DNA from 4 places in the Enterobacter cloacae subsp. cloacae ATCC 13047 genome. Region 1 is predicted to be linked to each of the others. Evidence: predicted binding sites of a transcription regulator. Region 1 holds the regulator's gene; each other region holds the start of a gene.
What was found. The regulator CRP, encoded in region 1, controls carbon source genes, mostly activating them, when cyclic AMP is high. The targets are predictions, from matches to a motif close to ATGTGANNNNNNTCACAT.

Region 1 (2,206 bases):
GGTGATGTGGCTGGCAGGTTACAGGGCAGAAAGGCAGTGTTTACACTGGCACTATCAGGCAAGCAGCATCAGGCACAGACGGGTTCTGTCATACCTGAGTCTGGCAGAAGAAGTCATCCGGCATGAGCCAGGAAAAGTGAGACGGCTGAATATAGTTAACGAGATGAAAAAGCTGGGAAAAGAGTACCAGTAATATGGTCATGGTGGCATGACCATATTACTGGGGATCCCTCAGCCCGGTGGGAGAGGGTTAGGGTGAGGGCATCAACACGCACGATGCCCCATCAATCACGCCTCGATCACTTCATACGAATGGGTAATTTTTACCGCTTTCTCCAGCATTAACGCCACAGAGCAGTATTTCTCCGCAGACAGATCCACCGCGCGTGAGACGGCAGCATCTTTCAGCGCGTTCCCGGTGACAACAAAATGCAGGTTAATGTGCGTGAACAGGCGTGGCGCCTCTTCGCGACGTTCTGACGTGAGCTTGACTTCACAGTCGGTCACATCATGACGGCCCTTTTGCAGAATCGACACCACGTCAATCGCGCTGCATCCACCTGCCGCCATCAGCACCATTTCCATTGGGCTGGGTGCTTTATCGCCGGAGTTACCGTCCATCAAAATCTGGTGTCCCGACGAGGACTCGCCCAGGAACGTTAAACCTTCTACCCATTTCACGCGCGCTTGCATATTCATTAGCTCCAACGTTGCATTTTTGGTGACAGATTACGCGTGCGTTACATTTCTCGCAATGGAAGGCGACCTGCGTCATGCTGAAGCGAGACACCAGGAGACACGCGGCGAAAGCTATGCTAAAACACTCTGGATGCTACAGTAATACATTGACGTTACACATGTATGCAGAGGACATCAAACTTTACTGGCTGCGAAACGTTACGACAGCCGACTTCCCAGGTATGGGTAAGAATTCGATTGCAACCCCAGAGTCCGGATGCATCTTATGACTCTGGTGACAGCTTATAACAGAGGATAACAGCGCATGGTGCTTGGCAAACCGCAAACAGACCCGACTCTCGAATGGTTCTTGTCTCATTGCCACATTCATAAGTACCCATCGAAGAGCACGCTGATTCACCAGGGTGAAAAAGCGGAAACGTTGTATTACATCGTCAAAGGCTCGGTGGCAGTGCTGATCAAAGATGAAGAAGGGAAAGAGATGATCCTTTCTTATCTGAACCAGGGCGATTTTATCGGTGAACTGGGCCTGTTTGAAGAAGGCCAGGAACGTAGCGCCTGGGTTCGTGCAAAGACAGCATGTGAAGTGGCTGAAATTTCCTACAAGAAATTCCGTCAGTTGATTCAGGTTAACCCTGACATCCTGATGCGTCTTTCTTCGCAGATGGCTCGCCGTCTGCAGGTGACATCAGAGAAAGTGGGTAACCTCGCCTTCCTGGACGTGACCGGCCGTATCGCGCAGACCCTGCTGAACCTGGCGAAACAGCCAGACGCTATGACCCACCCTGACGGCATGCAAATTAAAATTACCCGCCAGGAAATTGGTCAGATCGTCGGTTGCTCCCGTGAAACAGTGGGCCGTATCCTGAAAATGCTGGAAGATCAGAACCTGATCTCCGCCCACGGTAAAACCATCGTGGTTTACGGAACCCGTTAATCCCGATAAAACGGCGTGCCATCGCAAGGTGTCACGCCGTTTTTGTCTCTACTCCCCATGTGGCGCAGGCTGATTTATCACCCGGAAGTTAACTACGCACTGCGACAAACGCTGGTGTTGTGCCTTCCTGTGGCCGTGGGCCTGATCCTTGGGCATCTTCAGCAGGGGCTGCTGTTTTCACTGGTTCCCGCCTGCTGCAACATTGCCGGTCTCGACACCCCGCATAAGCGTTTTTTCAAACGTCTGATTATCGGCGGTTCGCTGTTTGCCGGGTGTAGCCTGGCCGTGCAGCTTTTGCTGGCCCGCGATATTCCGCTGCCGCTAATCCTGAGCGTGCTGGCGATGACGCTGGGGGTGACCGCCGAAATCAGTTCGCTGCACGCGCGGTTACTGCCCGCCTCACTCATCGCGGCCATCTTTACCCTGAGTCTCGCAGGTAACATGCCAGTGTGGGAGCCGCTGCTGATCTACGCCCTCGGTACGCTATGGTATGGCCTGTTTAACTGGTTCTGGTTCTGGCTGTGGCGGGAACAACCGCTGCGTGAATCCCTGAGCCTGCTCTATGTCCAG
Region 2 (2,206 bases), 370 kb from region 1:
ACATTTTGCGGGTAGCGGTCGGCCACCGCGACGGCCTGACTCGCGGAGGCAAAAAAATCATCTTTGCGAAGAATTAACTGAGCGGCCACACCACAACCTCTACGGTGAATAACCGGACATTATTAGCCTTTTTGCGGCAATAAAACGGTGATTGCCTTCGCGTTACTGAAGTGAAGCATCCTTCCCCTGACGGATATCGCGCGGCGACCAGCTAAACTCGCGGCGAAAAAGGGTCGAAAAGTGATTACTGTCGCCGAAACCGCAGCGATAGGCGATATCCGTGACGCTTTCATCGGTGTGACGTAAAAGATGACGCGCCTTAATCAGGCGCAGACGATTGAGGTAGCGCTGGGGCGTTAGCCCGGTGTGCTGCTTGAGCTGACGATGGAGCGTGCGTAACGACAGCGAAAAATCATCCGCCAGCGTTTCCCAGCACACATCCTCGGCGAAATGGTCCTCCAGCCAGGCCATCAGCTGGTTCAGCCGCGCGTCGTTATTTGCCAGCCCTTCCACCAGAGAGCTGCGACGCAGCAGCACCAGCAGCTGCATAAACAGCAGCTCGCGGGTGGCAATGGCATGGGTCTCCTGCCCGTCCTCGCTCTGCTCCAGTTGATTCACCAGCTGGCGCACCTGCTGCAACGTGGACTGATTCACCCGCCAGTGAGACGGGTAGTGCCCATCCTGCTCCTGAGGCAGGAGCTTGTTCAACCCCGACAGAAACTGGAACGCGTCCGGCGAACGATAGAGCACGTTGGTCAGGCACAGATTGTCGGTATGTTCATACAAATGCCTGTCGTGATCGCGCACGAAGCACACCATACCGCCGCTGATGGTGTACGGCTGGCCGTTAAAGACATGAATGCCTGTCCCATGCTCGACAATCACAATTTCATGAAAATCATGATGATGTTCAGGAAACGCAGCCTGCGGGAGCCGTGGCTCAATCGCGACCGGAGACGTTCCCGACGGGAAAAAATCGACGCTGTGCAGTACGGTCATAACGGCCCCCACCAATGAGAAAAGTTCTCAAAATAGTAATTAAGGCCTTCCACACTCACCTTAAATTTTTGACAGCAAACGTCGCAAAAGCTGTCCATTTTTCAAGAAACAGACGGAAAAATCGGGAAATGCGGTCAGCGTCACATTGCCCGAAAACCCCGCCCTGACTGGAAATTGTGAACTCCCTCACGTTCATCTTTGCTTTCTTGCCAGCGCGAGATTCGGGCTGTCAGTGACGAGAAGGTGGTCTTTTCTTCCCTTTTTTACACTCAGCACCAATGACTTAAGAAGGGACCTGACCATGACTTTTCGCCATTGTGTGGCTGTCGATTTAGGCGCATCCAGCGGCCGCGTAATGCTCGCCACCTGGGACTGCGGCAAGCGCACACTTACGCTTCGCGAAATGCACCGTTTCGCCAACTGCCTGCAAAAACTGGACGGTTTTGATACCTGGGATATTGATGCCCTGGAAGCGGAGATCCGCACCGGACTGAACAACGTCTGCAACGACGGCATTCGCATCGACAGCATTGGCATTGATACCTGGGGGGTGGACTACGTTCTGCTCGACAGCCACGGCGACCGCGTCGGCCTGCCCGTCTCGTATCGCGACAGCCGCACCGACGGGCTGATGACACAGGCCATCGCGCAGCTTGGCAAGGACAACATCTATGGCCGCAGCGGCATTCAGTTTCTGCCCTTTAACACGCTGTATCAGCTGCGCGCGCTGGTTGAGCAGCAGCCGGAGCTGGTCAAAAAGGTGGCGCACGCGCTGCTGATCCCGGACTACTTAAGCTACCGGCTGACCGGCAACATGAACTGGGAATACACCAACGCCACCACCACGCAGTTGGTCAACATTAACACCGACAGCTGGGATGAAATCCTGCTGGCCTGGACCGGCGCTTCGCCTTCCTGGTTCGGCACGCCGACCCATCCGGGTAACGTAATCGGTTACTGGATTTGCCCGCAGGGGAATGAAATCCCGGTGGTCGCCGTCGCCAGTCACGACACCGCCAGCGCGGTGATTACATCTCCGTTGGCCGGTAAAGACGCGGCCTATCTCTCTTCCGGCACCTGGTCGCTGATGGGCTTTGAGAGCAAAACGCCGTACACCAGCGACGCCGCGATGGCAGCAAACATCACTAACGAAGGCGGTGCCGAAGGCCGCTACCGCGTGCTGAAGAACATCATGGGGCTCTGGCTG
Region 3 (2,206 bases), 1.5 Mb from region 1:
TTTGATCCGCGATTCCATAATCACCATATGGCGTCATATTGCGAGTTTCAGCATACATCATCGCCAGATAGATGTTGTTAGCATCATATTTCGCACCCAGAGTCCATGCTTCTGCTGTTTTACCGCCCGCGTAACGAGCGCTGTATTTCTCACCGTAACCTTCTTGTTTGTTGCTACGATCAGAGGAAGAATATGCCGCACCCAGGCTCAGGCCGAAATCGAAATCATAGGTGGTAGACATACCGAAGCCGTCGCCATTCTGGAAACGCACGTCGTCATGACCATTTTTGGTTCCTTCCTGATCTTCTGTCGCGTCCTGACCTTCATTCGCGCCCTGATATTGCAGCGCAAAATTCAGACCTTCAACCAGACCAAAGAAATCCGTATTACGGTAGGTCGCCAGACCGTTAGCACGGCCATTCATAAAGTTATCAGTCCAGGTGTAGGAATCACCACCAAATACCGGCAGCATATCGGTCCAGGCTTCTACGTCATAGACGACACCATAATTACGGCCATAATCAAATGAACCGTATTCGCCATATTTCAGACCCGCATAGGCCAGACGGTTAAAGGATTTATCACCGGCGGACTCAGTATTATTTGCGTAGGTTTTATATTCCCACTGGCCGTAACCGATCAGATCGTTGGTGATCTGGGTTTCACCTTTGAAGCCAACCTGCACATAGGTTTCATCGCCATCGTCGCCAGGGTTGTCAGAGAAGGTATGACGTGCATCGACTTTACCGTACAGGTCAACTTTATTACCGTCTTTATTGTACATCTCAGCGGCATTTGCTGCGCCAGCCATTAATAACGCGGGTACAAGAATGGCCAATACTTTTCTTTTCATTATATATTCCCTTTAGAGATAATTTATATGAATATATGTAATCACGCTCCGCAACTACAGCGTCGATACTATTCCAGGAGAGGGGTTTTAAGTTCAATAATAAATGTAATTAAATGGGTAAAAATATTACTAAATATGTCTAGTGTCGCTTTATTTTTCTCGTGAATTATAATTTGAAATATATATTGGTTAATTATTGTTAAGTATTTTTCGTGGTTATTTTATAAATTCTATTATTAACCTAAATTATATTTCTCCGAATTAAACACTCACCAGTCGTCCTCTTCTGTAACCTTGCCCAGGATCAACTTAACGCAAACTGAGCGTCAGAAACCTTCACACAGTACAGGGTTTAATGCCAAAATGTGATAACTGTCACAAAACTAGAGTAAGCATGTGCAAACGGTACGGCAGTGACCGTGGAGTGAAAGATGGAACGAAAAATCGAACGCAGCCTGGGAGGCAAACTGGCCCTGTGGGTGTTTTATGCTTTTTGCGGTTACTTTGTCTGGGCGATGGCCCGGTATGTTTGGGTCATCAGTAAAATACCGTCGCTGCCGAATGCAGCAGTGGAAGGGGATTTGGGTTCGACCAGCGGCAAATGGCTTGGGGCATTGCTGGGGTTTCTGGTGCTGGGCACGGTCGGCCTGATCCTGGGCGGGATTGCGTGGTACACCCGTCCCCGTCAGGACAACTCGTGATAGCGTCCGGGAAAGTTGCTATTGTAACCATTTTAACAACAGGACGTGATGATGGAACTTACGCAGTGGCAGCAACGTTTTGAGCGCTGGCTCGGGGAAAACCACACCACCGACGACACCGCGCATGATATTTCGCACTTTCGTCGCGTCTGGATGACGGCGCAAAAAATCCTGGCTAACCAGGCGGTCGAGCCGCTGGTGATCCTGACCGCCTGCTATTTCCACGATATTGTCAGCCTGCCGAAAAACCATCCTGAACGCGGCCAGTCATCCCAGCTGGCAGCGCGTAAAACGCGTGAGATCCTGCATCGCGACTTCCCGGACTTTCCCCCCGCGCATTATGACGCCGTGGCGCATGCTATTGAGGCGCACAGCTTCAGTGCCGGGATCGCGCCGCAGAGTCTGGAAGCGAAAATTGTGCAGGATGCTGACCGGCTGGAAGCGTTAGGGGCGATTGGCCTGGCGCGCGTGTTTGCCGTTTCGGGGGCGCTGGGCGTGCCGCTTTTTGACGCACGCGATCCCTTTGCTGATGCGCGAACCCTTGATGACCGGGCGTTTGCCCTCGACCATTTTCAGACCAAGCTGCTGCGCCTGCCTGATACAATGCAAACAGAAATGGGGCGCGAGCTGGCACGCCACAACGCCGATTTTC
Region 4 (2,206 bases), 1.9 Mb from region 1:
CGGGCATCGAAGCCCGCTTTTTTCGCTGTGTCGCGATTAGTTCAAACGCACCGGCATACCGGAACGGTTCTGCACAGCCTGGTCAACGATAGTCGTTTCCACGTCCGGCTGAGAGGTCACGGACTGCACCGCGCTGGTCAGCGTAATCGGCACGATTTCGTTATTGTTGATCTGGTCTTCGCTGGTGGACAGCGGGTTGTGCACTTCAATGTAACGGCTGCCATCCGGCTCAGAGGTCGCTTTAACCGGTTCGTTGATGAACTGGACGCGGGTACCTACCGGCACGTTTTCGAACAGGAATTTGATGTCGTCGTTACGCAGACGCACGCAGCCGTGGCTTACGCGCAGGCCGATACCGAAGTTAGCGTTGGTACCGTGGATGGCGTACAGGCGGCCGATGTACAGGGCGTACAGACCCATTGGGTTATCCGGGCCTGCTGGAACCACGGCTGGCAGCGGTTCACCTGCCGCGATGTATTCCGCGTGCATTTTCGCCGTTGGGGTCCAGGTTGGGCCTGCTTTCTTACGTTCAACTTTGGTGGTCCAGTTCAGCGGGGTATCTTTACCCAGCTGACCGATACCGATTGGCAGCACGATTACCGTGTTGGTGCCTTTCGGATAGTAATACAGACGCATCTCCGCGCTGTTAATCACGATACCTTCATGAACGGTATCCGGCAGGATCAGCTGCTGAGGGATATTGAGAACGGTACCTGCTTTTGGCAGGTATGGGTCAACGCCCGGGTTCGCTTCCAGCATGTTAGACAGGCCCAGCTGGTACTGTGCTGCGAAATACTCCAGCGGCTGAGTGTTACCCTCAGGCACCGTCACCACCTGGTTTTGACCCACCAGACGGCTACCGTCTGTCGGCAGCGGATAAGTCACCGCAGAAGCGGTTTTGCAAAAACCTACTACGGCTAACGCCGCCGCAAAAAGCGTTGTTAATTTCATGTTCATGTTGTGCGAGGTATCTAAGCCATTCAGGCGTGAGTTGATAAGTCTGAATCTGTGATGGGAGCGCATTATATGTGCATTCCCGCTAACAGGGAATTCAGATGTGTACGAAATCACATTTTTTTCGATTTTGTTAAAGTTTAGCGGAGCGTCGCAACACAGGATCTCAATTCGGAATTGTGGCATAATGCCGTGTTTATCACACTTTTCGCAGGAATCTCCCCGTGTTAGTTACCAGCAACGTCACTATGCAGTTTGGCAGTAAGCCGCTGTTCGAAAACATTTCCGTCAAATTTGGCGGCGGCAACCGTTACGGCCTGATTGGTGCCAACGGTAGCGGTAAATCCACCTTTATGAAGATCCTCGGCGGTGACCTGGAGCCGACGCTCGGCAACGTGTCGCTCGATCCCAACGAGCGCATCGGTAAACTGCGTCAGGATCAGTTCGCCTTTGAAGAGTTCACCGTGCTCGACACCGTGATCATGGGGCACGCGGAGCTGTGGGAAGTGAAGCAGGAGCGCGACCGTATCTACGCTCTGGCCGAAATGAGCGAAGAAGATGGCTACAAAGTGGCCGATCTGGAGACGCAATACGGCGAAATGGACGGTTATTCTGCAGAAGCGCGTGCGGGCGAGCTGCTGCTGGGCGTGGGCATTCCGGTCGAACAGCATTACGGCCCAATGAGCGAAGTGGCACCTGGCTGGAAGCTGCGTGTGCTGCTGGCGCAGGCACTGTTCTCTAACCCGGACATTCTGCTGCTCGATGAACCGACGAACAACCTGGACATCGACACCATCCGCTGGCTGGAGCAGACGCTCAACGACCGTGACAGCACCATGATCATCATCTCGCACGACCGTCACTTCCTGAACATGGTGTGTACGCACATGGCGGATCTGGATTACGGTGAGCTGCGTGTTTACCCGGGCAACTACGACGAATACATGACGGCGGCCACCCAGGCGCGTGAACGTCTGCTGGCGGATAACGCCAAGAAGAAAGCGCAGATTGCGGACCTGCAATCCTTCGTCAGCCGCTTTAGCGCCAACGCCTCTAAATCCCGTCAGGCAACATCGCGTGCCCGCCAGATTGACAAAATCAAACTGGAAGAAGTTAAAGCTTCCAGCCGTCAGAACCCGTTCATCCGTTTCGAGCAGGACAAGAAACTGTTCCGTAACGCGCTGGAAGTGGAAGCCCTTACCAAAGGTTTTGATGAAGGCCCGCTGTTTAAAAACTTCAACCTGCTGCTGGA

Region 2: the regulator CRP is predicted to act here: its motif matches at 1,128-1,145, upstream of rhaS (HTH-type transcriptional activator RhaS).
Region 3: the regulator CRP is predicted to act here: its motif matches at 1,217-1,234, upstream of drpB (cell division protein DrpB).
Region 4: the regulator CRP is predicted to act here: its motif matches at 1,056-1,073, upstream of ECL_RS14225 (ABC-F family ATPase).

Annotation. Positions count from the first base shown of each region.
Region 1 covers NC_014121.1:4,840,926-4,843,131, forward strand. Annotated here, with positions in the region: gene ECL_RS23620 (IS4 family transposase) at 1-193, shown strand, start outside; gene ECL_RS23625 (OsmC family protein) at 289-693, opposite strand; gene crp (cAMP-activated global transcriptional regulator CRP) at 1,004-1,636, shown strand; gene ECL_RS23635 (YccS/YhfK family putative transporter) at 1,694-2,206, shown strand, end outside.
Region 2 covers NC_014121.1:5,208,498-5,210,703, forward strand. Annotated here, with positions in the region: gene rhaR (HTH-type transcriptional activator RhaR) at 1-89, opposite strand, end outside; gene rhaS (HTH-type transcriptional activator RhaS) at 163-999, opposite strand; gene rhaB (rhamnulokinase) at 1,301-2,206, shown strand, end outside.
Region 3 covers NC_014121.1:3,298,555-3,300,760, reverse strand. Annotated here, with positions in the region: gene ompC (porin OmpC) at 1-853, opposite strand, end outside; gene drpB (cell division protein DrpB) at 1,285-1,554, shown strand; gene ECL_RS16025 (phosphohydrolase) at 1,606-2,206, shown strand, end outside.
Region 4 covers NC_014121.1:2,947,403-2,949,608, reverse strand. Annotated here, with positions in the region: gene ldtB (L,D-transpeptidase) at 37-957, opposite strand; gene ECL_RS14225 (ABC-F family ATPase) at 1,179-2,206, shown strand, end outside.